Regions from separate parts of the Pseudoalteromonas sp. L1 genome, predicted to be linked through region 1. Evidence: predicted binding sites of a transcription regulator. Region 1 holds the regulator's gene; each other region holds the start of a gene.

Region 1 (5,656 bases):
TGTAGGCTGTGCTGATGATGAAGGCTCTAATGATTTAGGCGCCGTTCCTTTACCATGTAACTCATCAAGCAGGGCTTCAAATTCATCGTCACTGATTTCATCGTCACCCTCACTGCCAGCAGGCTGTGATGCTGTGCTAACAGGCTTTTCAGCCGACACTTGTTCTGGTGTGCTCGTTGATTTTACTTCACCAAAGCTACCAACTCCGTGAAGTTCATCTAACAAACTATCAAATTCATCATCAGTGATATCATCACTGTCATTACTTACTTTTTCTGCTTCAACAGCTGCAGGGCTTTGCCCTTTACCATGTAGCTCATCAAGTAAGCTTTCAAATTCATCTTCGGTTATTTCATCAATATTTTGTGCATCAGGCTGAGTATCAGCCAAACCACCGTCAAACAACATATCAAATGCAAACGGGTCGTCTTCATCGGTGTTATCCGTTGCCACATCAGCAGTTACTTCTGAGCTGTCGATGATAGGTTCTTCAACAACTGGCTCTTCAGGCGCGGTGCTAACAGCCTCTGTTATTGATGTGTCTTCACCAGCAAGTTCTTCAGCGCTTGGTGGGTGACTTAATTTATGAAGGGCTTCAAGGAGGACAGGGTCCGCAGGCTCTGGCTGCTCACGATTCTGAATGGTCGTAAACATTTCATTTATTGTATCGAGAGCCTGTAAAATAACATCCATTAATTCAGATGTAACAGTGCGCCCGCCCTGACGTAATAAATCAAAGACATTCTCGGCGCCATGACAAGCATCAACAAGTTCTGTCATGCTTAAGAAGCCAGCCCCACCTTTTACGGTATGGAAGCCCCTAAAAATAGCATTTAATAAATCTTTATCTTCTGGGTTATTTTCCAGTTCGACTAATTGCTCTGACAAAAGCTCTAAGATTTCCCCAGCTTCAACTAGGAAATCCTGTAAAATATCTTCATCGACTTCAAAGCTCATGCAGCTACTCTCCTCTTAGAAGCCCAGACTTGATAATAGATCATCAACTTCATCTTGTCCTGAGACAACATCATCGCGAGACTCTTTATCAATAATTGGCCCTTCAGGACCTGCTAGCGTATCGCTTTGTGCAGGTGCTTGTTCTATGGCCTGTTTTTCTTGTTTTTGATGACCATCTTCTTGACTGCCAAACACAGTTAAAAGATTGATTAAACTGTCTTCTACTTCGCGCACTAACTCGATGACTCGGCGTATAACTTGCCCTGTTAAGTCTTGATAATCTTGTGCCATTAACACATTTGTCATCAAGCCTTGTAGCTCATCTGTTTTAGTTTGCGAGCTGTTCATAAACTTATCTAAGCTATGACATAATGATTTGAATTCACCGAGCTCAATTTCTCGATTCATCAAACGATCCCATGTAGGTTTTATCGTCGCTATATCGTCTGCAAGTTGCTGAGCAATTGGCAAACTTGCTTCCACTGCATCCATGGTCTTATTAGCGGCGCTTTCTGTCATTTCCATGACATAATTTAAGCGCTGTTTAGCGTCAGGAATTGCTTCCGTTGTTAAGCCTGTTAAACGCGTATCGAGATCAAAGTTTTTTAGCGCTTCATGGAGTTGTCGCGTTAATTTTCCGACCTCTGCAAACAACTCTGATTGTTCTTTTGATGCTGTATCAAGTATTAGCTTATCTGCTTTTTCTTGTTCACCATTTTCAAGATACTCAACAAGTTGACGAGCTTGCTCTAAACTTATTTGAGGCGCAGCAAGTGCTGACATAAGCCTCTCCCCTTAGATTAACCTAAACGTTCAAACACTTTTTCCAATTTGGTCTTCAGTGTCGCAGCAGTGAATGGTTTAACGATGTAACCATTAACACCCGCTTGAGCAGCAGCAACAATTTGTTCTTTTTTCGCTTCAGCTGTCACCATCAGCACAGGAATATGCTTTAGGCTATCGTCGGCACGAATTGCTCTCAACAAATCAATACCTTGCATGCCAGGCATGTTCCAATCGGTGACAACAAAATCAAATTCTTGATTTTGTAGCATTGGTAATGCTGTTGAACCATCATCAGCTTCCTGCACATTGGTGAAACCTAAATCCCTTAACAGGTTTTTAATGATACGTCTCATTGTAGAAAAATCATCAACAACAAGAATTTTCATGTTTTTATCCAAAACATCCTCCGGTGAGGTTTGAACCTATATTTACTTACTACTAATTAATCCAGTCATTGATTTTTGCTTTGAGCTTAATCATCGCCTGACCATGTATTTGACTCACACGCGACTCACTTACATCGAGTATGTGCCCTATTTCTTTTAAATTCATTTCATCGTTGTAATACAAAGACAAAACAAGCGCATCTCTTTCTGGTAACGATTGAATAGCCGTTAATAGAGATTGGTTAAACCGTTCATTTTTAACGTTATTAAACGGTTTGTCTAGTGCTAAATCTTGGCCCATTGGTGTGATGACATCTTCATCAACACCTAAATCCTCAATACCCAGTACTCTACTGGAGTTTACATCATGTAAGATATGATGGTACTCATCAAGCGTAATATCAAGTTTTTCAGCAACTTCTGTATCTTTTGGCTCTCGATTTAAAGTACTTTCTAATGAGGCAATGGTTTCAGCAACGAGGCGGGCATTTCGGTGAACAGAGCGAGGCGCCCAATCGCCCCGACGAATTTCGTCAAGCATCGCACCACGGATGCGAATACCAGCGAAGGTTTCAAAGCTTGCCCCTTTGCTCGCATCAAAGTTTTTTGATGCTTCAATAAGGCCAATCATGCCTGATTGAATTAAATCATCTAATTGAACACTGGCGGGTAAACGAGCAATTAAATGACATGCCACTTTTTTGACTAAAGAGGCATGCTTTTCGACAATCGCATTCAAATTGTTTGCTGATTGATATCCCATCGCTTTATTCACCGATGTTGTCATAGTTAGCCGTTTACTAGTTTTTCAATAAAAAATTCTAAATGACCTGATGGTTGATTTGGTATTGGCCACTTAACTGCTTTTGTTGCTAATGTTTTAAATGCGACTGCTGCTGGCGAACTAGGAAACAACTCAACAATCACTTTTTGGCGTCGAGTCGATTTACGCATATTTTCGTCATACGGTATTGTTGCAACTAATTCCATAGATACATCCAAGAAACGATCGGTTACTTTTGATAGTTTAGCAAACAATTCTTGGCCTTCACGCATACTGCGGACCATATTGGCAACAATTTTAAATTTATACACACCGTGTTCACGACTCAGTACTTTAATGAGTGCGTAGGCGTCGGTAATCGAGGTAGGTTCATCACACACAACCACAACAACATCTTGTGCTGCACGTGAAAAGCTTAATACCATGTCAGAAATACCCGCGGCGGTATCGACAATTAATATATCAAACTCAGTGTTTAATTCGCTAAATGCGCGGATAAGGCCAGCATGTTCAGAAGGACTAAGTTCCACCATACTTTGCGAACCAGAGGTTGCAGGAACTATTTTAATTCCCGCAGGGCCTTCAACAAGGATTTCATCCAGCTCACATTCGCCAGATAAAACATGAGATAAGTTACGTTCAACACGAAGGCCAAGCATGACGTCACAGTTTGCCAATCCCAAATCGGCGTCGAGAACTAATACTCGATTTCCTTGCTGACCGAGTGCAATAGCGGTATTTAATGAAACATTGGTTTTACCCACACCACCTTTGCCGCCAGTCACAGCGATTACTTTAACGCCACTATTATTATTTTGATTCATTTTGCGCAGGCCGCTTGCTTGATCTAATACTGTGTTAATCATACATCCCTACTGTGCTCGACGCTACTGCTTGACGTCGTGAATGTTGTGCTTTTGCTCGTTTTAAATACAATTGTTCAGCCTTTTTCACTAGTTTTTCGGCATTTGCAACACGAATATCCTCAGGAACTCGCTGACCATTAGTAAGATACCCTATCGGAAGGCGATTTTGAATCGCTATGCTAATAATCTCACCTAAACTTAGTGATTCATCTAACTTAGTGAATATACAACCACTTAGTTGCACCTTTTTAAAGTGTCTTACGGTTTCTTGCAACACATTTATTTGTGCTGTAGCACTTAATACTAAGTAACTACGAATATCAACACGCTGATTACGCATTAGTGTATTAAGCTGCTCAGTCAAACGTAAATCACGTTGGCTCATTCCTGCTGTGTCTATTAATACTAGTCGCTTATTACGTAAATGGTATAGCACTTCAGCTAATTCATTTGCATCTTTTACTTGTTTAACACCACAGCCAATAATACGGCCATAAGTAGCAAGTTGTTCGTAGGCACCAATACGGTATGTATCCGTCGTAATTAATGCAACTTTGTCAGCACCGTATTTTTGCGCACCTAACGCAGCAAGCTTAGCAACAGTGGTTGTTTTACCAACACCTGTAGGCCCAACAAGTGCAAACACGCCGCCTTGACGTAAGATTTCGTTATTGGTCGTATGCATTTGGTTTTCAACCATTTGCAGGAGTGCTTGCCAAGCTTGTTGACGTGAAACATCGTCAGGAATAAAACACGCCATTTGCTCAGCAACATCACGCTCAATTCCCATCCCCGCTAAACGGTCAATCATACACGCACGAGTTGGATCACGACGTGCCATATCTTGCTGCATTAAGCCCGATACTTGATGTTCAAGTAATTGACGAATCGCATTCATTTCTTCACGCATTGTCGCCATTTCTGATTGATTAGCAGGCGCAGAATTTTTCTGCTCAACAGGCGAATCTAAATCATCAAAGCCTGCATCTAAGTCATCAAAGCCTAAGCTATGAGCTTGCGTTTGCACACGAGGCGCAGCTTGTTCTTGGTAACGTGGCTTTTGAGCAAACTCAGGTTGCTGCTGAAAACTAGGCTCTTTAGGCTGATAGTGCTCGCCTGTATCGATACCAGATTGGCTAAACATAGATGCAAGCTCAGGCGAACGAGGGCGTGGGGCTTGACGCTCAAGTAACGCTTGTAGGCTATCAGCAACTTTTGCTTGCGGCTCAGGTTTAGCACGCATTGGTTCAGGCTTTACAAAGTTATGCTGTGGCGTAGATTTTGATTGCACTGCTGCGGGCGCGGCTTCGGCTTTTGGGGCTGCTTTGTCGTAATCTACAGCAGCAACGATTTCAACACCGTTAGCGAGCTTTTTATTTGACATAATAACCGCATCAACACCTAACCCATCTTTCACTTCTTTAAGTGCAGTGCGCATATCTTTAGCAAAAAAACGTTTAATTTTCATGGTTCAACCCCTTTACTATCCTATTGTTGGCCTACTGAGCTGACAATCTTAATCTGTCTTTCGTCTGGTACCTCTTGATAAGACATGACCCTTAAACCTGGAATCGTGTACTTAACAAAACGAGATAACACAGTGCGTAACATTCCTGACGTTAACAGTATTGAAGGTTCACCGGCCATTTCTTGGTTTTGATGCGCTTCATTCAATGATTGTTGAAGTCGCTCTGCAAGGCTTGGTTCTATTCCGGCACCTTCGTCACCTGCATTTTGAAGTGACTGATGCAACATCTGTTCCAACTCAGGCGCCAAGGTTATGACAGGGATCTCAGAAGACATACCAACAGCATCTTGAACGATAAGTCTACGTAGTGAAATTCGCACTGCAGCCGTTAGTACATCAGGGTCTTGGC
Region 2 (5,656 bases), on a different contig from region 1:
CCAGCAATGGCGTTATCTTCTAATGTCACAAGTACATCGTGCTCTGCTAGTAAGTCATCAATAGCGTGTGTATCAAGCGGCTTAATAAAACGCATATCAAGTAAGCTGGCGTTGAGTTCTTTTGCCGCCAGTTCAGCGTTTTCTAGTAATGTACCAAACGATAAAATCGCCACTTTACTGCCTTTGCGTATAGTGCGTGCACGGCCTATTTCAATTGCGCTCATTTGCGTTTCAACGTCACAATTGCCCGCACTGCCACGCGGGTAGCGAACAGCCACTGGCTGATTACATTGGTAACCAGTGTAAAGCATTTGTCGGCACTCATTGGTGTCGCTAGGTGCCATGATAATCATGTTTGGTATGCAGCGCATAAAGCTTAGGTCGTAGGCACCTTGGTGAGTTTCCCCGTCTGCGCCAACAATACCTGCACGGTCAATGGCAAATAAAACAGGAAGGTTTTGTAGTGCCACATCATGAATGAGCTGATCATATGCACGTTGTAAAAAGCTTGAGTAAATGGCAACAACTGGTTTTAAGCCTTCACATGCTAAACCTGCTGCCAGTGTTACTGCATGTTGCTCGGCTATAGCAACGTCAAAGTATTGCTCGGGGTATTCTTTCGAAAAGCGTACCATGCCTGAGCCTTCACGCATTGCTGGGGTAATCGCCATCAGCTTGTCGTCTTGTGCTGCCATATCACAAAGCCAGTCACCAAACACATTAGAGAATGTTGCGGCTCCTGGTTTTGATTTGGGTAGTTTTGACATGCTCGGATCAAATTTTGGTACACCATGGTAGCCAATAGGGTCCGCTTCAGCAGGTTTATAACCTTTCCCTTTTTGCGTTTTTATGTGCAGTAATTGTGGGCCTTTAAGATTACGCATATTGCGTAAGGTATCAACCAACATATTTACATCGTGCCCATCAATCGGGCCGATATAATTTAAACCCAGCTCTTCAAAGAAAGTGCCAGGGATGACCATACCTTTTAAGTGCTCTTCCATGCGACTTGCAAGCTCTTTTACTGGAGGCAAGCCTGATAGCAGCTTTTTGCTGCCTTCACGGATGTTGGTATAAAAACTACCTGATAAGATTCGTGCAAAATGATTGTTCAGTGCACCCACGTTTTCAGAAATCGACATTTCATTATCATTTAAGATAATTAATACGTTAGGGTTTACATCACCCATGTGGTTCATCGCTTCGAATGCCATACCTGCGGTAATCGCACCATCACCAATAACAGCTACGGTTTTTCGATCTTTACCTTCTTTTTCAGCGGCAATGGCCATTCCTAGCGCGGCTGAAATTGATGTACTTGAGTGACCCACACTAAACGTGTCGTACTGGCTTTCTTCGCGAAATGGGAAAGGGTGTAAGCCGTCTTTTTGACGAATAGTATGCATCTGGTCACGGCGACCCGTTAAAATTTTATGTGGGTAGGCTTGATGGCCTACATCCCAAACGAGTCGATCAGAGGGCGTGTTATAGACATAATGCAGAGCGACAGTTAATTCAACCGTGCCTAACCCTGAGGCTAAATGACCACTACTTTGCGAGACTGAGTTAAGCAGGTACTCGCGTAACTCTTTACTAAACGCAGGTAATTTATCTTGCGCTAAATCACGCAGCTGTGCTGGCTCGTCAACCAAACTTAATAATGGATACTTGCTACTATCAAGTGTCATGATTTTATATACATCCTTCGCTAACCAGAGTGCATTATAGCTTATTGTGACTCTGATTTTTTAGTTATTTTGTCGTTGTTTTACGCATCAATATTTGCGTTCAACAATATAGTTGGCAAGCCTTGCCAGTTCACTCGTATCGAAATTAATCGCCTCTAAAGCTTGATGTGCTTGCGCGAGTAAATCTTGCGCTTTTTGCTTTGCACCATCCAGTCCTAAAAGAGCGGGGTAGGTTGCTTTATTTGCTGCAATATCTGACCCTTGCGGTTTGCCAAGTGTTTCTGTATCTGCTTCGACATCTAGGATATCGTCTTGTACCTGAAAAGCCAGACCTATCGCTTGTCCAAACAAATTAAGCTGTTTTAATGTGTGTTCGTCACACTGATTGGCACACAATGCACCTAGGGTTATTGCACAATTAAGCAGTGCCCCTGTCTTCAGTTGGTGAATACGCTCTAATTGTTCGACACTGATTTCATTATTCGTCGCACTAATGTCAAGCGCTTGACCACCTACCATACCTTCAATACCTGAGGCTTTGCTTAATGAGGCGATCATTTTTATTTGCTGCGCTGGCGGTACAGAAAAAGGATGATTGGCAATTAAGTCAAAGGCAAGTGTTTGTAGTGCATCACCTGCAAGAATAGCGTTTGCTTCACCATAAACTATATGGCAAGTAGGGCGGCCACGTCGCAGATCGTCATCATCCATTGCTGGTAAGTCATCATGAACTAGTGAATAGCTATGGATACACTCAATGGCTGCTGCAAGAATATCGAGGTCTTTTTTCTGTGCCCCCATCATCCTACCTGTTGCATAAACAAGGTAAGGACGTAATCGTTTGCCGCCATTTAACACGCCATAATGAGTGGCTTCTTTTATTGTTTGTTCGGTATCTAAAGGCTGATCAAAATAGTGATTAAGTGTTGCTTCAACATCATTGCGAGCATCTTGCAGTTGGTCTATTAATTGCACTGAAATTAGTCCAAATTTGAATCGAAATTGCTCAGTGGAGCTTGGCTATCGTTACCCATAAGTATGGCAACTTTTTGTTCTGCTTGTTGTAGTTTACCTGATGAGGCATTAGCTAATGCAATACCACGTTCAAACTGCTTAAGAGATTGCTCTAATGACAAGTCACCCTGTTCCATTTGTACAACAATATTAGATAATTCATCCAAGGCTTCTTCAAAGCTCAAGTTTTCTGGTTTCTTCGCTGCCATAGTGGCCTCACTAGCTGATAGAAAGTGAGGCCAATTTTAGGGGGAATGCTAAACTAGGTCAAAGAATGATGTGTTTTTTTACGCATAAAGCAACGCCAATATGCTATTTTTACGCTTTTAGACACAAGATAAACTTGTAGCTTGAGAAACTTACATTAAAATAAAATTAATTCATTTAATGATTTAAGTATTTCAATTGCTTGCCGATAAGCAGTTAATAATAAAAATTTGATGCCTTAGGGTATCGTGCAATTGTTCCTCTGGAGGGGTATGTGGATTTAGCAACCATAATAGGTATTCTTGGTGCCATAGGCTTAATTGCTATGTCGATGGTGTTAAGTAGTGATGGCCAAGTTGCAATGTTTTATAACACCCCTTCGGTGGTCATTGTATTTGGCGGCTCTATTTTCATTGTGTTGTCAAACTTTACTATGGGTCAGTTTTTGGGCATAGGTAAAGTTGCCGCGAAAGCTTTCATGTTCAAAATAGAATCTCCAGAAGAGCTAATAGAGAAAGCTGTAGAGTTAGCTGATTCAGCACGTAAAGGTGGTTTTTTAGCACTCGAAGAAGCTGAAATTCCTAATGGATTTATGCGCAAGGGCGTTGATATGCTCGTCGATGGTCATGACGCCGATGTGGTTCGTGCTACCTTGCAAAAAGATATCGCACTTACTGCAACTCGTCATGAACATGGCGCGGGACTATTTAAATCGTTAGCCGACATAGCTCCTGCAATGGGTATGATAGGCACGCTAATTGGCCTTGTTGCCATGTTATCAAATATGGATGATCCTAAAGCTATCGGTCCTGCGATGGCCGTTGCACTGTTAACGACATTATATGGTGCTTTCTTAGCGAACGTGGTTGCTATTCCAATTCAGGTCAAACTAGAGCTACGTAAAGACGAAGAGGCTCTTAATCAACGCTTAATTCTCGACGCAGTACTAGGTATTCAAGACGGTCAAAACCCGAAAGTAATAGAAGGTATCTTGAAAAACTACTTAGCAGAGTCTAAACGAAAAGTGGATACTGAGGAGTAAGCATGTCTGATCAAGAGTGCAAATGTCCACCTCCGGGTTTACCAGCTTGGATGGGAACCTTCGCAGATTTAATGTCACTGTTAATGTGCTTCTTTGTACTCTTGCTTGCCTTTTCTGAAATGGATGTTCTTAAGTTTAAGCAAATTGCCGGCTCAATGAAGTTTGCTTTTGGTGTGCAAAACAAAATTGAAGTAAAAGACATCCCAAAAGGAACTTCAGTAATAGCCATGGAGTTTACGCCAGGTAAACCCGAGCCTACGCCTATCGAAACAATTCAACAACAAACGGTTGAAATGACCCAGCAGATGTTGGAATTCCAAGCCGGTGATGAAAGCTCAGCAGGTGGACGTCAAGAGCAGCGTGGTAATAAGCGTGGCGGTGAGTCTCAAAGTACAGCGCAAGAACAAGCGATGGATCAATCTATTTCCGCTGCGAATCAAGAACAAACCAACGAGCTTGTGAAGAAGATTGCGCAACAACTTGAACAACAGATTATTGATGGGGCGATTGAACTAGAGTCTTTGGGCCAGCAAATTATTATTCGTATTCGGGAAAATGGCTCATTTCCTTCTGGGAGTGCGTTTTTACAACCTAAATTCAAACCAATTATTCGAGATATTGCAACCTTACTAAAAGACGTGCCTGGCGAAATAACGGTATCTGGTCACACTGATGATTTTCAGGTTTCCAATGAGCTATATACCAATAATTGGGATTTATCTTCAAAGCGTGCAGTTGCAGTTGCAAGTGAAATGGAAAAAGCCCCAGGTTTCGATAAATCGAGAATGGTCGTAGTGGGTCATGCTGAAACGAGGCCACTTGTTCCCAATGTTACCGATGAAGATAGAAAGCGTAACCGTCGCGTCGAAATCTCAATTATGCAAGGCAAGGCGCAAGAGTCGGATCCTATTGATGTAAGACCCTAAATCAGTTACAGTTACAATTAGTTAAAGAATGTAATGGGTATAAGAATGAAAAAGCTCGATAAATATTGCTACCTGCCAGGTAACGGTGATGGTAACGATGGTAAAACAGAAAACTGATTAAGGTCGCTACTTGTGCCGGATTGGTTTAACTCTTTTATTGTTATATTGGGTAATAGCTGGGTGTTCATTCTGAGCCCAGCTATTTTTGTTTTTTATATCAGAAATGATTGGCTCGCCTTTAGGTTTTCTGTAATAACCGCTAGTTTTTTTCTATATGGCACTCTTATCCATTCAAGCCTTAGTGAGTTTGATGACATCTTTGTTTGGCGTTACGTTGTATGGGCATTTAATGACATAGCATGGATGGCCATCATTGCTTATCTTGGTATAAAAGATAAGGTTTATCTTTGGCAGAGCGTACTAGGGCAGTTAGTCGTTGTAATGGCACCCATATTACAACTATTTCGCGTAATTGATATTCACTTATGGGATTTATCGTATAGCACATATATGTATAAAACCTTACTCCCTCTTATTAATATAGGCACCGTAGTTGTATGTTATTTGCCTATGATTTACTTATTCACCCGTCGCAATAGGCTCGCCGAGACCATTCCTAAGTAAAAAATGCTGTGTTAGACTACTGTTTATAAAAACAGTATTTAGTGTTGCATTATGAAACTTTACATTGCCGAAAAGCCGTCTCTAGCAAGAGCCATTGCTGATGCATTGCCAAAACCACAAAAAAAGCAAGATGGCTATATTGAGCTTGCTAATGG
Region 3 (5,656 bases), on a different contig from region 1:
CGCTTTTTTATATAATGGGACGTTATGAGTAAATTTAGTTTTGTCGACCTTACGCCAGATTCAATTTTAGATGCCGTAGAAAGTATCGGAATTTACGCAGAGTCAGGGCTATTGGCTTTAAATAGCTACGAAAATCGTGTTTATCAGTTTAAAGCTGAGGATGGTTATCGTTATGTTGTTAAGTTTTACAGGCCTGAACGCTGGACTAAGGAGCAAATACTTGAAGAACATGCTTTTGCATTTGAACTCGCGGAAGCTGAAGTGCCTGTAGTTGCGCCGGTTTGTAGAGAAGGTGAGAGTCTCTTCGAACATAATGGATATTTGTTTGCATTATTCCCAAGCGTAGGAGGGCGGATTTTTGAAGTTGATAACTTAGATCAACTCGATGTCCTTGGGCGCTTAATAGGGCGCATGCATCAAACTGCAAAGGTACAATCCTTTTCTCATCGCCCTGAAATTAGCTGCGAAGAATATTTACAGACAGCGAAAGTTCATTTGCAAGCGAGTAACTTAGTGCCTATGGCCCTTGAAAATCCGTTTTATACTATTTTGGATTTGGTTATTAACGAGACGACGGCTCAGTATAAAAATGTTGAAACAATCCGCCTGCATGGTGATTGTCACGCTGGCAATATTCTTTGGTCAGGTGATGCACTTATGTTTGTAGACTTGGATGATAGTCGTCAAGGTCCTGCCATTCAAGATTTATGGATGATGTTAAGTGGCGATCGTAATAACCAACTGTTACAGTTAGATACCTTAGTTGCGGCGTACGAAGAGTTTTGTGATTTTGATCATAATCAGCTTAAACTCATCGAACCATTACGTGCCATGCGAATGGTGCATTATATGGGGTGGCTAGCAAAACGCTGGGATGATCCTGCATTTCCACGGAACTTTTCTTGGTTCGCAGAAGACAAATACTGGGAGCAACAAATACTGGCTCTAAAAGAACAGCTTGCGGCATTACAAGAAGCCCCGTTAAAATTATTACCATAAATTTTAAAAAGATAAGTAAAGACGAGAAAACAATGTTTAAAAAATTAAAGTTAAGTCTACTCATTCTATGTTTACCTTTTGCTGCATTTGCGGCTGACTTCGAAGCAGGTAACCAGTATGAAGTATTGAAAGTTGAAAAAAGTGCTACCCCGCAAGTGACAGAGTTTTTCTCTTTTTATTGCCCACACTGTTTTAAGTTTGAGCCAGTGGCTAAAGCACTGACCGCAGCGCTGCCAGAGGGCACTGAGTTTGTTAAAAACCACGTTAACTTTTTAGGTGGGGTGTCAAAACAAACACAGAGTAACCTAAGCTATGCTTACCTTATTGCTAAGCAACAAGGAAAGGGTGAGCAAGTAGCAGATCAAATTTTTCATAGCATCCATGTTCAACGTGCGCCACTACAAAATATTAAAGATGTGAAAGCATTACTTGCAACGAACGGTATTAGTAATGAAGTATTTGATACTGAAATCGCAAGCATGCCAGTAATTAGTGCAGAAAAAGCGATGCAAGACAAACAAAATAAGTATTCACAAATCGGTGCCCTAACAGGCGTACCAACATTTATTGTAAATGATAAATATAAAATAAACTTAAACACCATCAAGAGCCAAGAGCAGCTTGATGAGCTGGTTAAGTTTTTGCTAGAACAATAATTTTGGAGTGTAGAAGTAATGATTAAGTTAGTTAAAGCCACCTTATTGGCGATGACATTAGGATTGGCAGCGAATGCAGCGGCTGCACAATATGAAGAAGGTAAGCATTACGAAGCATTTGATGCGCGCGCTTCTAAAAAGCCTGAAGTAAAAGAGTTTTTCTCATTTTATTGTCCGCATTGTAATAGCTTTGAATCAATCGTTGCACAGCTAAAGCCGCTTTTGAATGACGGTGTTGCTTTTAAAAAGAGCCATGTAGACTTTTCAGGACCTCGTGATCCAGAAATTCAATCTATGTTAGCCCAAGCTTATGCAACCGCGGCTGTGTTACCACAAAAAGATGCTTTAGTGGCTGCTGTTTTTAATCATATTCATGGTAAACGTGCACGAATCAATGAATTAGCAGATATGAAAGATATCTTCGTATCACAAGGCGTAACGGAAGCTGATTTTGATAAATACTACAATAGCTTTTCTGTACGTACGATGGCATCAAAAATGAAACGCGATCAAGAGTACTACAAACAAAAAGGCGCATTAAAAGGTGTACCAACATTCATTGTGAATGGTAAATATCGTTTAATTTTAGGTGCTGAGTCAGGTATCAGTGATGCAAAAGGTATGGCTGACCTTATCAACTATTTAGCTGATAAATAATATAAGCTAAATATATTAATAAGCTCCGCTCGCGGAGCTTTTTTATTGGTGAAGAACATGGAAAAAGTTTTAGTATCAAGCTGTTTATTGGGGAATCCTGTACGCTACGATGGCCAATCGCAAAACTTATTAGACCCTGGATTAGAATCACTCAAACAACAAAAAAGGTTAGTTTCCTTTTGTCCCGAAGTAGCTGGTGGTTTACCTATCCCAAGGCCGCCCGCTGAAATTAAAGAAGATCGAGTGTTAACGAAAGATGCTGAAGATGTCACTGCTGAATTTATCGCAGGAGCAGAACAAGCCTTAAAAATTTGCCAAAAGCATAAAATTCGTTTTGCTTTACTAAAAGAATCCAGTCCATCCTGCGGGCGTAACACTATCTATGATGGCAGCCATACAGGGCATAAGGTTATAGGGATGGGTTTAACCGCACGGTTATTACAAAGTAATAATATAGATGTGTTCAGTGAAGAGCAATTGCCAGCGCTATTTGCAGCACTGGCAGAAAACTAAACTTATTTACGTTGTAAAAATACACCAGACTCAATGTGATGCGTGTATGGAAATTGATCAAATATAGCAAAGCGTTTAACTTCGTGTGTTTTACTAAGGTGTTCAAGGTCGCGTTCAAGCGTATCTGGATTACATGATATATAGATAATATTGTCGTAATTAGCTACGAGATCACTGGTGAGTGTATCCATTCCTGCACGGGGTGGATCAACTAAAATACTCTGACAATTATAACTTTTCAGATCAATGCCTTCTAAGCGAGAAAACGTGCGTTCACCTTTCATAGCTTGCGTAAACTCTTCACTCGACATGCGAATGATATCTAAGTTATCCACTTTATTTTGTGCAATATTATATTGTGCAGAGTAAACAGATGATTTAGAAATTTCAGTTGCGAGTACACGATCAAACGAGTTCGCTAAAGCAATCGAGAAGTTACCATTACCACAGTATAGTTCGAGTAAATCATTCTCTAATGGCTCACAAAGTGCTTGTGCCCATTCAAGCATCTTAATATTTACTTTGGCATTTGGTTGGGTAAAGCTATTCTCTACTTGTTGATAAATAAGCTCTTTACCATTAACGTTTAGGCGCTCTACGACGTAGTCATTACCAATCACTTCTTTTTGTTTACGTGCGCGGCCAATAAAGTCGATGTTAAATTGTGTACTGAGTTTTGCTTTTAGTGCTTTAATTGCCTCTAACCATTCATCACATAAGGGCTTGTGATACAGCAAACTGACAAGAATCTCACCACTTAAAGTTGATAGGTAATCGATTTGAAATAATTTGCGGCGTAGGATTTCACACCCTTTTAAGTTTTCAATCATCGCCTGCATAACCTCACCGACTAAAGGCGCAGCAGGGTCAAAGCTTTCAACGCGAATTTTCTCTTTGGTTTGTTGATCAAACATAATATGAAATAGATCATCACCTTCGTGCCACACGCGAAACTCAGCTCGTTGACGGTAGTGAATTGGATCAGAGCTAAATACTTCTAACTTTTCAACACCGAAACGTTGAAACTGTGAAAAGATGCGCTGCTCCTTTTCACTTAGTTGTGCATCATATTGAGTTGTATCAATTTTTATAACCGCCATGGCTGATTACCTTTTATCTCTTAGCTTTATATCGGCGCTATTGTAGGGGGCATAGAAGATTTGTCTAGTTTTGTTACTTATTTTTGGTGTTGTTTTTTTATACAGAAAACTTAAGTTTTCTAACTTTTAGCCGATAATGAGGTAATCATCACATGGAGTCGGATCATGAAAATTGGCAACCAAGGCTATATGCCTAATACAAACGTAAATAAGTACAATGGTAAGCAACCATTGCAGCAGCCTACAATTCAAAGTGCTCATGATAGCTATCAGCAAAAAGGGCGAGAGTTAGCTGCCAAAGTACTCGGCGATAAACTTGCCGCAGAGTTAGGATTACCTGTAGTAGAAGAAAAAAAAGATAGGCCCCTGTTTGACTTTGAAGCAATCGTTAAGAATGTACTTGATTTTGTTGGCGGCGCTATTCGCAAAGCAAAAGCGGATGGTGCAGATGACGAAAAGCTTAAAAGTATGTTAGGTGAAGCCCGAAAAGGCGTTCAAATGGGAGTTGATGAGGCTTATGAAGAGCTGAAAGGTTCAAATCTACTAAATGATGATATTGAAGAAGGTATTGAGAAATCAAAAGAAGGTATCTTCAGTGGTATAGATCAACTTGAGGAAAGTCTTTTTAACCCTAAGCCAGCTTCTGTATCGGTAAGCCAAGCACAGTATGTAAGTTTACGAAATAATGCTGAGTATACATTCACCACAGCAGAAGGCGATGAAGTGAGTATCAGTTTTGCAGATGCGTATACTAGCCAATCTGCCAGTGCTTATAGTAAGCGTGGTGGAAATGAAGCATTTGTAAGTGAGTCATCACAATCTCGTGAGCTTTCATTTTCGATGTCAGTGAATGGTGAATTAAATGAACAAGAGCAAGAAGCAATTAATGCGCTTATGGAAGATTTACAAGAAGTGAGCGAGACCTTTTTCTCTGGTTCATTAGATGAAGCATTTAAACAGGCGCAGGAACTTAATTTAGGTAATGAGCAGCTTGTTGCCTTTTCTATGGATCTTAGACAAACAAAGACCGTTGCAAGCATAAAAGGCTACGAACAAGTCAGACCTACTCCTGAAAAAGATGTGGCAGAAAAGCTAGCACCATTTAACGATGACTTGAAAGAAACCTTGAATAAGGCAAATGAACTTGGTTTACAAAATCAACTTGCCGGTATTTTAGAGTGGTTAAATCAAGATAAAGAAGAAGTGAGCAAGTTAGTCGATTATACCAAGACCATGCTTGAGCAGATGAATAAGATCAACGCAGATATCGAAGAGCTAAAATCGTAAGCTTTCTTTTTAAATAACTGCATGGCAAACTGCTGACCTTTGATTTTCAGGGGAAAGTAGTTTGTCAGCTCATATCATGGTATTTGATTCAGGTATTGGAGGCACTACTGTACTTGAGCAAATTCAACAACTGCTACCTGAAGCCACTTATAGTTACTTTATGGACAATGCACTATTGCCCTATGGTGCTCAACCGCCGCAAAAGATCATTCAACGCTTACTGGCTTTAATCCATTTCATTGAAAGTAGTGCATTGAAAGTTGATATCTTAGTAATAGCCTGTAATACAGCTTCGACCTCTGCACTCAACATCATTCGCAAGCACACTCATATTGAAATTGTAGGTGTGGTACCTGCAATTAAACCCGCTTGCTTAATAAGTAAAACAAAACATATCGGTCTACTTGCCACACCCGCAACTGTAAATAGTCATTACACTAAAGC
Region 4 (5,656 bases), 330 kb from region 1:
TTTATATAGCCAATCTAAACCTTGACTGGCCGTTGTAGGGAAAGCCGTTGCGTGGTGGGCATGTGGAATAACAAATAAATTTGTCATCACGTGTTCGCCACTTTGCTTATTAATTTTATCTACTAATTGTTTAGTACCAGAAACCATTTTTTCACCTTCACTCTCTTCAAGCTCACCCACTGCAATGTAAACTTTTGTTGTGTTGGCAGCTGGTTTTACAGCCATAGCTAATATTGAGTTTTCTTTAAACCACACTGATGGACTGCCAATTATATAGCTTGAAAAAAGCGTCGGCTCGGTAAATAAGGTATAAGCAGCAAACAGGCCCCCTAATGAATTACCGACAAGTGTCTTTTGCGTGCCAGTTCGATAATGGGTGTTAATATAAGGAATAACAGTGTGTTTTAAGTAATTTAAATGTTGCTTTGCGCCCCCTGTAGCACGTTTCCATGTATTATCAACAAACGGTGTGTAATCATGAATTCGGCTATTTAGCCCTGATATGCCCTTTTGATAACCAACGGCAACAAGAATTACTTCCTCAATGGAGCCTGAATTCATCATAAAACGGCTAGCACCTGAGGCTATGGGCAAACTGTAATTGGCGTCTAACAGATAAACCACAGGGTAACGTTTCTGGCTTTGTTTTTGATAGTTACGTGGCAGTTTGATAGTAATGGGGTATTCGTTTTCTGTATGTTTATCTTTTAGCAAAACTGTATCAGTGCGCGGCAGAGTATAGGGTTCAGCCCAAGCGGTAAAGCTTGTCCCAAAAATACAGAACATCAAAATAAAAAGTATATTAGGCATCGTTAATCCTTTAGCCATTTCTTAATGGGTAACACCCACTCATCTTTTGGCTCATAAAATGCGCCATGAGAGAGTCCTGTATTAATGCTTATTTCTTCGAACTTAGTAACTTCACTCCTATCAATTAAAAATTGGCAAGAGCCAACCTGATCTGAACGTTCAAAGATTGAGTAAACCTTACCGAATGCCCTAACTGATGGATGCTTTTTAATTAAACCTGCACACCCTGCTAATATTATTAAGTTGATATTTGTGCGTTTAAGTTCATTGGCTGCCAGTACCGATAATGCCCCACCTCGTGAAAAACCGACCAGACTAATATGCGACTCAGGAACACCTGCCTTTAATAAGATGTCGACATCAGCAGCTAACTTTTTAGCAAATAAAAATGGGGCTGTGCCTTTTTTTCGGTGGTATGCAATTAAGTTATAGGCTGGATCTGCTAGTGCTTTTTTAATTGCAGGAAAATCATAAATGCCATATTTTGGATGACGTGGACGAGTGTGCTCACCTTCGACGATGTAACCATGAGAATAAAAAACATAATGCTCATTGCTATTGAAGCTACTAGGAAGCTCATCATAAATAGTATTTGCTTGGACTTGGCATCCGCAAATAACGAGTAGTAATAAAAAACGGCGCATACTAATCCATAGCTAGGCAATAAAAATGGGCCATAAGGCCCACTCTTAGATTCGCTCGTTTGACGTTTACTCTTCGTCAAACTCTTGTAATTGTCGCTGTGCAGGACGCGCTAAGATTTCAACATAAAACGTCATAAGTCCTTTGGCTTCAATATCGCTAATGCATTTGTTGATCTCTGCCACATGCACAACCTGAGCATCTTCTGCAGATTCGCCAAACTTACAGTCAAACGCCCAATAATCAGCCCCTTCAGGAAGTGTTTTGTTGCGTTCACGTTTTAAGTATTTTTTTACTTCGTGTTTGGCTGCATCAACCATACGAGGATATTTGATTTTCTCATGGTTAAGCGTGAATGTTTTTTTCATTATGGTCCTAATAACTTGATTCAATAGTCATGGCATAAAGCCACTAGGTCGCATTATAACAAGCACATTTAAAATTAGCTGTAGTTTTTAATAATACGCTGAAATTTACCTATAATTACCTATTGTAGCGTACAAGAAAGTTATGACAATGGAATTAATTATTTAAGCTGTCGCTAAGTACAAAGGCTGATGAATTGATTCGTCTTTTAAGCCATCATAAAAAGCCGCTGCATCCATTTGTGGTCGCTCTGTAACACTATTATTAGTGTAATAACGTTTTCTAACCGCAGGTTCGCAATTATCAATGACATTTAATGGCACATGGCATTTATCATCACGAATTGTCAGTGGCTCTGGGTTTAAACATTGACGTAAACGAATGTCTGTAAGTCCACCACTTAGAAGACGAAATGCATTTTGCTCGCCAATTAGCATGTCAAATTGCTCTGGTGCTAATGCTTGCTTTGGTCCCGCCCCTAATTCATTACGTAGCGCTTGCTCAGATATTTGGGTGTTAGCTAACTCTGATTTTGGTAGGTGAAACTGACTAAAGTCGAGCACATCATGAGAGAGCATTGCCAATAGTAAAGCAAATTCTCCACTGCGTTGCTCATGAACACTTTTATTAAGACGATTATCAAGTTGACTCTCATTGAGTAACAAACCATCAATTTGCATAGACTTTAGCCGAATAGTTTCAAGATTAACCAGTTATCGGCATTAATCCATTTTTCTTTAGTTTTTTTCTTTACTTAAATAATCAGTTTGCTATTATCAGCGCCGTTGCATTGGAGGGGTTCCCGAGCGGCCAAAGGGATCAGACTGTAAATCTGACGGCTCAGCCTTCGCTGGTTCGAATCCAGCTCCCTCCACCACTTTTCTACGCTCAGTTAAGTGGGGCCAAATGCAATAACAATTAGTGTGGAGGGGTTCCCGAGCGGCCAAAGGGATCAGACTGTAAATCTGACGGCTCAGCCTTCGCTGGTTCGAATCCAGCTCCCTCCACCACTTTTCTATATGACTTCTCTTTATATTTATTTTGTTATTATCTCATTGCCATCGTAACTGACTACCGTTTACTTTTAACCACTGACTTGCTTTTTTATAATCAGGGTAAAAGCGACTCACACGCTGCCAAAATACAGAACTGTGATTCATATATTTTAAATGCGCAAGTTCATGGACAATTACATAGTCGATTACCCACGTTGGCGCACAGGCTAAGTGTAGGTTGAAAGTTAACTCTCGACGTTGATTACAGCTCCCCCAGCGACGTTTGTAATGTTGCACTTTTAACTGCTCTGGCAATGCCTCCTGCATTTTCAAGCAGTAGTCGTGAATACGCATTTCAAGGTAGCTCTCTAGCTTGTGATGTAAAAAGTCTTCCAGTAATGACAAATACTTACTCTCTGTATTCTTTACACGTGATGACACTGATAAGCTCAGCTCACTTGAGCGTTCATTTTGTTGCCAGTGACTACTTTTGCCTTTATTAAGTTTAATTGCTAACGGTTGGTTAAATAAGTTTATTACACCCGTTTCCAATGGAAACTGCTGCATTTGTGCTTGTGAAGCTTGCTTAGCAATTTGTGCTTGTACCCAGTCTTTTTTAGACACAAGCCAAGACTCTATATCACTTAGTGGTACAAAATGAGGCGCGTAGACTGTTAGCTGCTGCTGAGCTACTTTAATCGCTACTGTTTTCCTACGTTTACTGCGTTTTAATGTGTAATCCAACAAAAAATAAACCAATTCAATGCATAAAATCTTGGTATTACATTTTACCCTGTAAAATACCTGCTAATCTATAAATATGACTAACAAATAAGTTTTCATTCTTATGCCTGATAAACCCTGTTGTAGTTATACCTCTCCCACAGGAAAAAAGTGCCAAGAAACTGATATGGGATCTGGCTTTTGTTTTTGGCACGACAATAAATTTGATAAGTCTGGGCTTGAACTAACGCAGAAATTGGAGCGTTACGCTAAAAAAGGTGGGTTATTACAAGGCTTACAATTACAAAGAGCTAACTTATCTGGGCTTAACTTAATTAAGCAAGATGATGAAGAAGGCTATGATCTCTCTTACTGCAATTTCTATCGAGCAAACCTATCTGGTGCACATTTATTCAATAATAAAATTGCCAATGCCTCACTCATGAAAGCAAATTTGCATAACGCGAGCCTGCATTACTGTGATTTGAAGGACACAAACTTGCTTGGCGTTAAACTCAACGATAGCCGCATCGATAATATTGATTTGGGAGAAAAGTTATTACAAGAATCGCAAGCAATTAAAGCGCGAAAAAATAAACAACATAGTCAAGCACATGATCTATTTGAACAATCCGAAGAGATTTATCGAAATCTTCGTAAAGCATCGGAACATCAGGGTCTTTTTGAACTCGCGGGTAACTTTACTTATAAAGAACTTCGCATGAGACATGCACAGTACCCTAAGGGTTCTACAAAGCAAATTACCTCCAGCTTTATTGATATGTTATGTGGGTATGGGGAAAAACCTGAAAATGTGATTCGCTTTAGCTTATCACTGATAATCTGTTGTGCTATTTGTTATTTTTTATTTGGCGTGAGCTATGACAACACTGTTTTGCAACTAAACTTTGATAACTCCTTTTCACAAAATTTATCAGCACTTTTAAATAGTATTTATTTTAGTGTCGTTACCTTTACCACCTTAGGCTATGGAGACATCACGCCTATTGGCCTTTCAAGACTGATAGCGGCTATTGAAGCATTTTGTGGTAGTTTCTCTCTTGCGCTGTTTGTGGTGGTATTTGTAAAAAGAATGACGCGCTAGTGAACGATAAACGAGCCTTGATGTTTTTTTGCCTCATACATTTTTTTGTCTGCACGATTAATTAGCTCCTCGGCATCAACCGTGCTATCAAGAGGGGCAGCAACCAAACCAAAACTTAAATGAAGTTCTGGGTAACGGGCTTCGAATGATGCTATTAGCTTATCGCAAATGGTAATTGCATTTTGTATTTCACAGTCAGGTAAAATCATACAAAACTCATCTCCGCCATAGCGACATGGAATATCAATTTCTCTAATATTTTCATGAAGATATTGTCCTATATATTTTAATACTTCATCCCCTTTTAAATGGCCTTGCGTATCATTTACTGCTTTAAAGTTATCTAAATCAAAATACACAACGGTTAAAGGCAATTTATGTCGTCTGGCTCTGGCGAGGTCTCGCTGCAACAGCTCTTGCATTACTCTGCGATTATATAGATTGGTTAAAGGATCTAACTTCGCTAACTTTTCAAGCTCTTGTGTGCGCTGTGCCACCTTTTCTTCAAGCCCTTTGGCATAAACCTCTGTGCGGCGTTTTGCATTTTCTATTTCACCGACAAGGCTATCAATATAAGTATCGAAAACCAGCGTGGTATCAAAGTAAATCAATTTATCAACTGTTTGCAATGTTAGGCTAAGCTCAGCTTGATCAGTTATTGTTGTTCGCAAAACCTTAAAAATTATTTCTTTGAGCGTACACACTGCCGAAAGGTATAGCTTGGGCTCAACACCAATTCGTTTATGCACCATACCAATACGCAGTCGGTTGTTTACATACTCGTTCTCATACTGACCACAAAATAAATCAATGATGTACTGCCGCTGCGCATCTCTTAGCCTAGTCAGTGTATCCGCGTCACCAATCAGTAAAGATATTTCGTCGACTTCGGTTTGTTTTTGGTAAAACTCATTCACCATATTCTCAATTGATGACTCAATCACTGCCTTATAATTACTCAAAGATTTAAGACTCTGCGAGGTAAGACCAAGAAGGCTCATTCGATGCTGAATTT

What was found. The regulator FliA, encoded in region 1, starts transcription of late flagellar genes. The targets are predictions, from matches to a motif close to CTAAAGNTNNNNNNNNNNNNGCCGATA.
Region 2: pomA (flagellar motor protein PomA) is a predicted target of FliA. The motif match lies at 3,094-3,120, and genes of this name have one in related genera.
Region 3: L3V38_RS20045 (DUF5610 domain-containing protein) is a predicted target of FliA. The motif match lies at 4,035-4,061, and genes of this name have one in related genera.
Region 4: L3V38_RS03000 (VC2046/SO_2500 family protein) is a predicted target of FliA. The motif match lies at 2,533-2,559, and genes of this name have one in related genera.

The regions. Positions count from the first base shown of each region.
Region 1 is NZ_JAKKCT010000001.1:313,103-318,758, reverse strand. Features, by position in the region: gene L3V38_RS01425 (chemotaxis protein CheA) at 1-957, opposite strand, end outside; gene L3V38_RS01420 (protein phosphatase CheZ) at 973-1,740, opposite strand; gene cheY (chemotaxis response regulator CheY) at 1,758-2,141, opposite strand; gene L3V38_RS01410 (RNA polymerase sigma factor FliA) at 2,182-2,892, opposite strand; gene L3V38_RS01405 (MinD/ParA family protein) at 2,919-3,779, opposite strand; gene flhF (flagellar biosynthesis protein FlhF) at 3,772-5,247, opposite strand; gene flhA (flagellar biosynthesis protein FlhA) at 5,268-5,656, opposite strand, start outside.
Region 2 is NZ_JAKKCT010000006.1:4,693-10,348, reverse strand. Features, by position in the region: gene dxs (1-deoxy-D-xylulose-5-phosphate synthase) at 1-1,688, opposite strand, end outside; gene ispA ((2E,6E)-farnesyl diphosphate synthase) at 1,776-2,663, opposite strand; gene xseB (exodeoxyribonuclease VII small subunit) at 2,669-2,911, opposite strand; gene pomA (flagellar motor protein PomA) at 3,184-3,951, shown strand; gene L3V38_RS16830 (flagellar motor protein MotB) at 3,954-4,877, shown strand; gene L3V38_RS16825 (hypothetical protein) at 5,010-5,501, shown strand; gene L3V38_RS16820 (DNA topoisomerase III) at 5,553-5,656, shown strand, end outside.
Region 3 is NZ_JAKKCT010000012.1:18,474-24,129, forward strand. Features, by position in the region: gene L3V38_RS20020 (serine/threonine protein kinase) at 25-999, shown strand; gene L3V38_RS20025 (thiol:disulfide interchange protein DsbA/DsbL) at 1,032-1,655, shown strand; gene L3V38_RS20030 (thiol:disulfide interchange protein DsbA/DsbL) at 1,674-2,312, shown strand; gene L3V38_RS20035 (DUF523 domain-containing protein) at 2,370-2,825, shown strand; gene trmA (tRNA (uridine(54)-C5)-methyltransferase TrmA) at 2,828-3,925, opposite strand; gene L3V38_RS20045 (DUF5610 domain-containing protein) at 4,091-5,212, shown strand; gene murI (glutamate racemase) at 5,274-5,656, shown strand, end outside.
Region 4 is NZ_JAKKCT010000001.1:642,431-648,086, reverse strand. Features, by position in the region: gene L3V38_RS03015 (alpha/beta hydrolase-fold protein) at 1-810, opposite strand, end outside; gene L3V38_RS03010 (alpha/beta hydrolase) at 813-1,454, opposite strand; gene L3V38_RS03005 (DUF6172 family protein) at 1,521-1,820, opposite strand; gene L3V38_RS03000 (VC2046/SO_2500 family protein) at 1,983-2,498, opposite strand; tRNA gene L3V38_RS02995 (tRNA-Tyr) at 2,611-2,695, shown strand; tRNA gene L3V38_RS02990 (tRNA-Tyr) at 2,744-2,828, shown strand; gene L3V38_RS02985 (SprT family zinc-dependent metalloprotease) at 2,871-3,557, opposite strand; gene L3V38_RS02980 (ion channel) at 3,661-4,641, shown strand; gene L3V38_RS02975 (GGDEF domain-containing protein) at 4,638-5,656, opposite strand, start outside.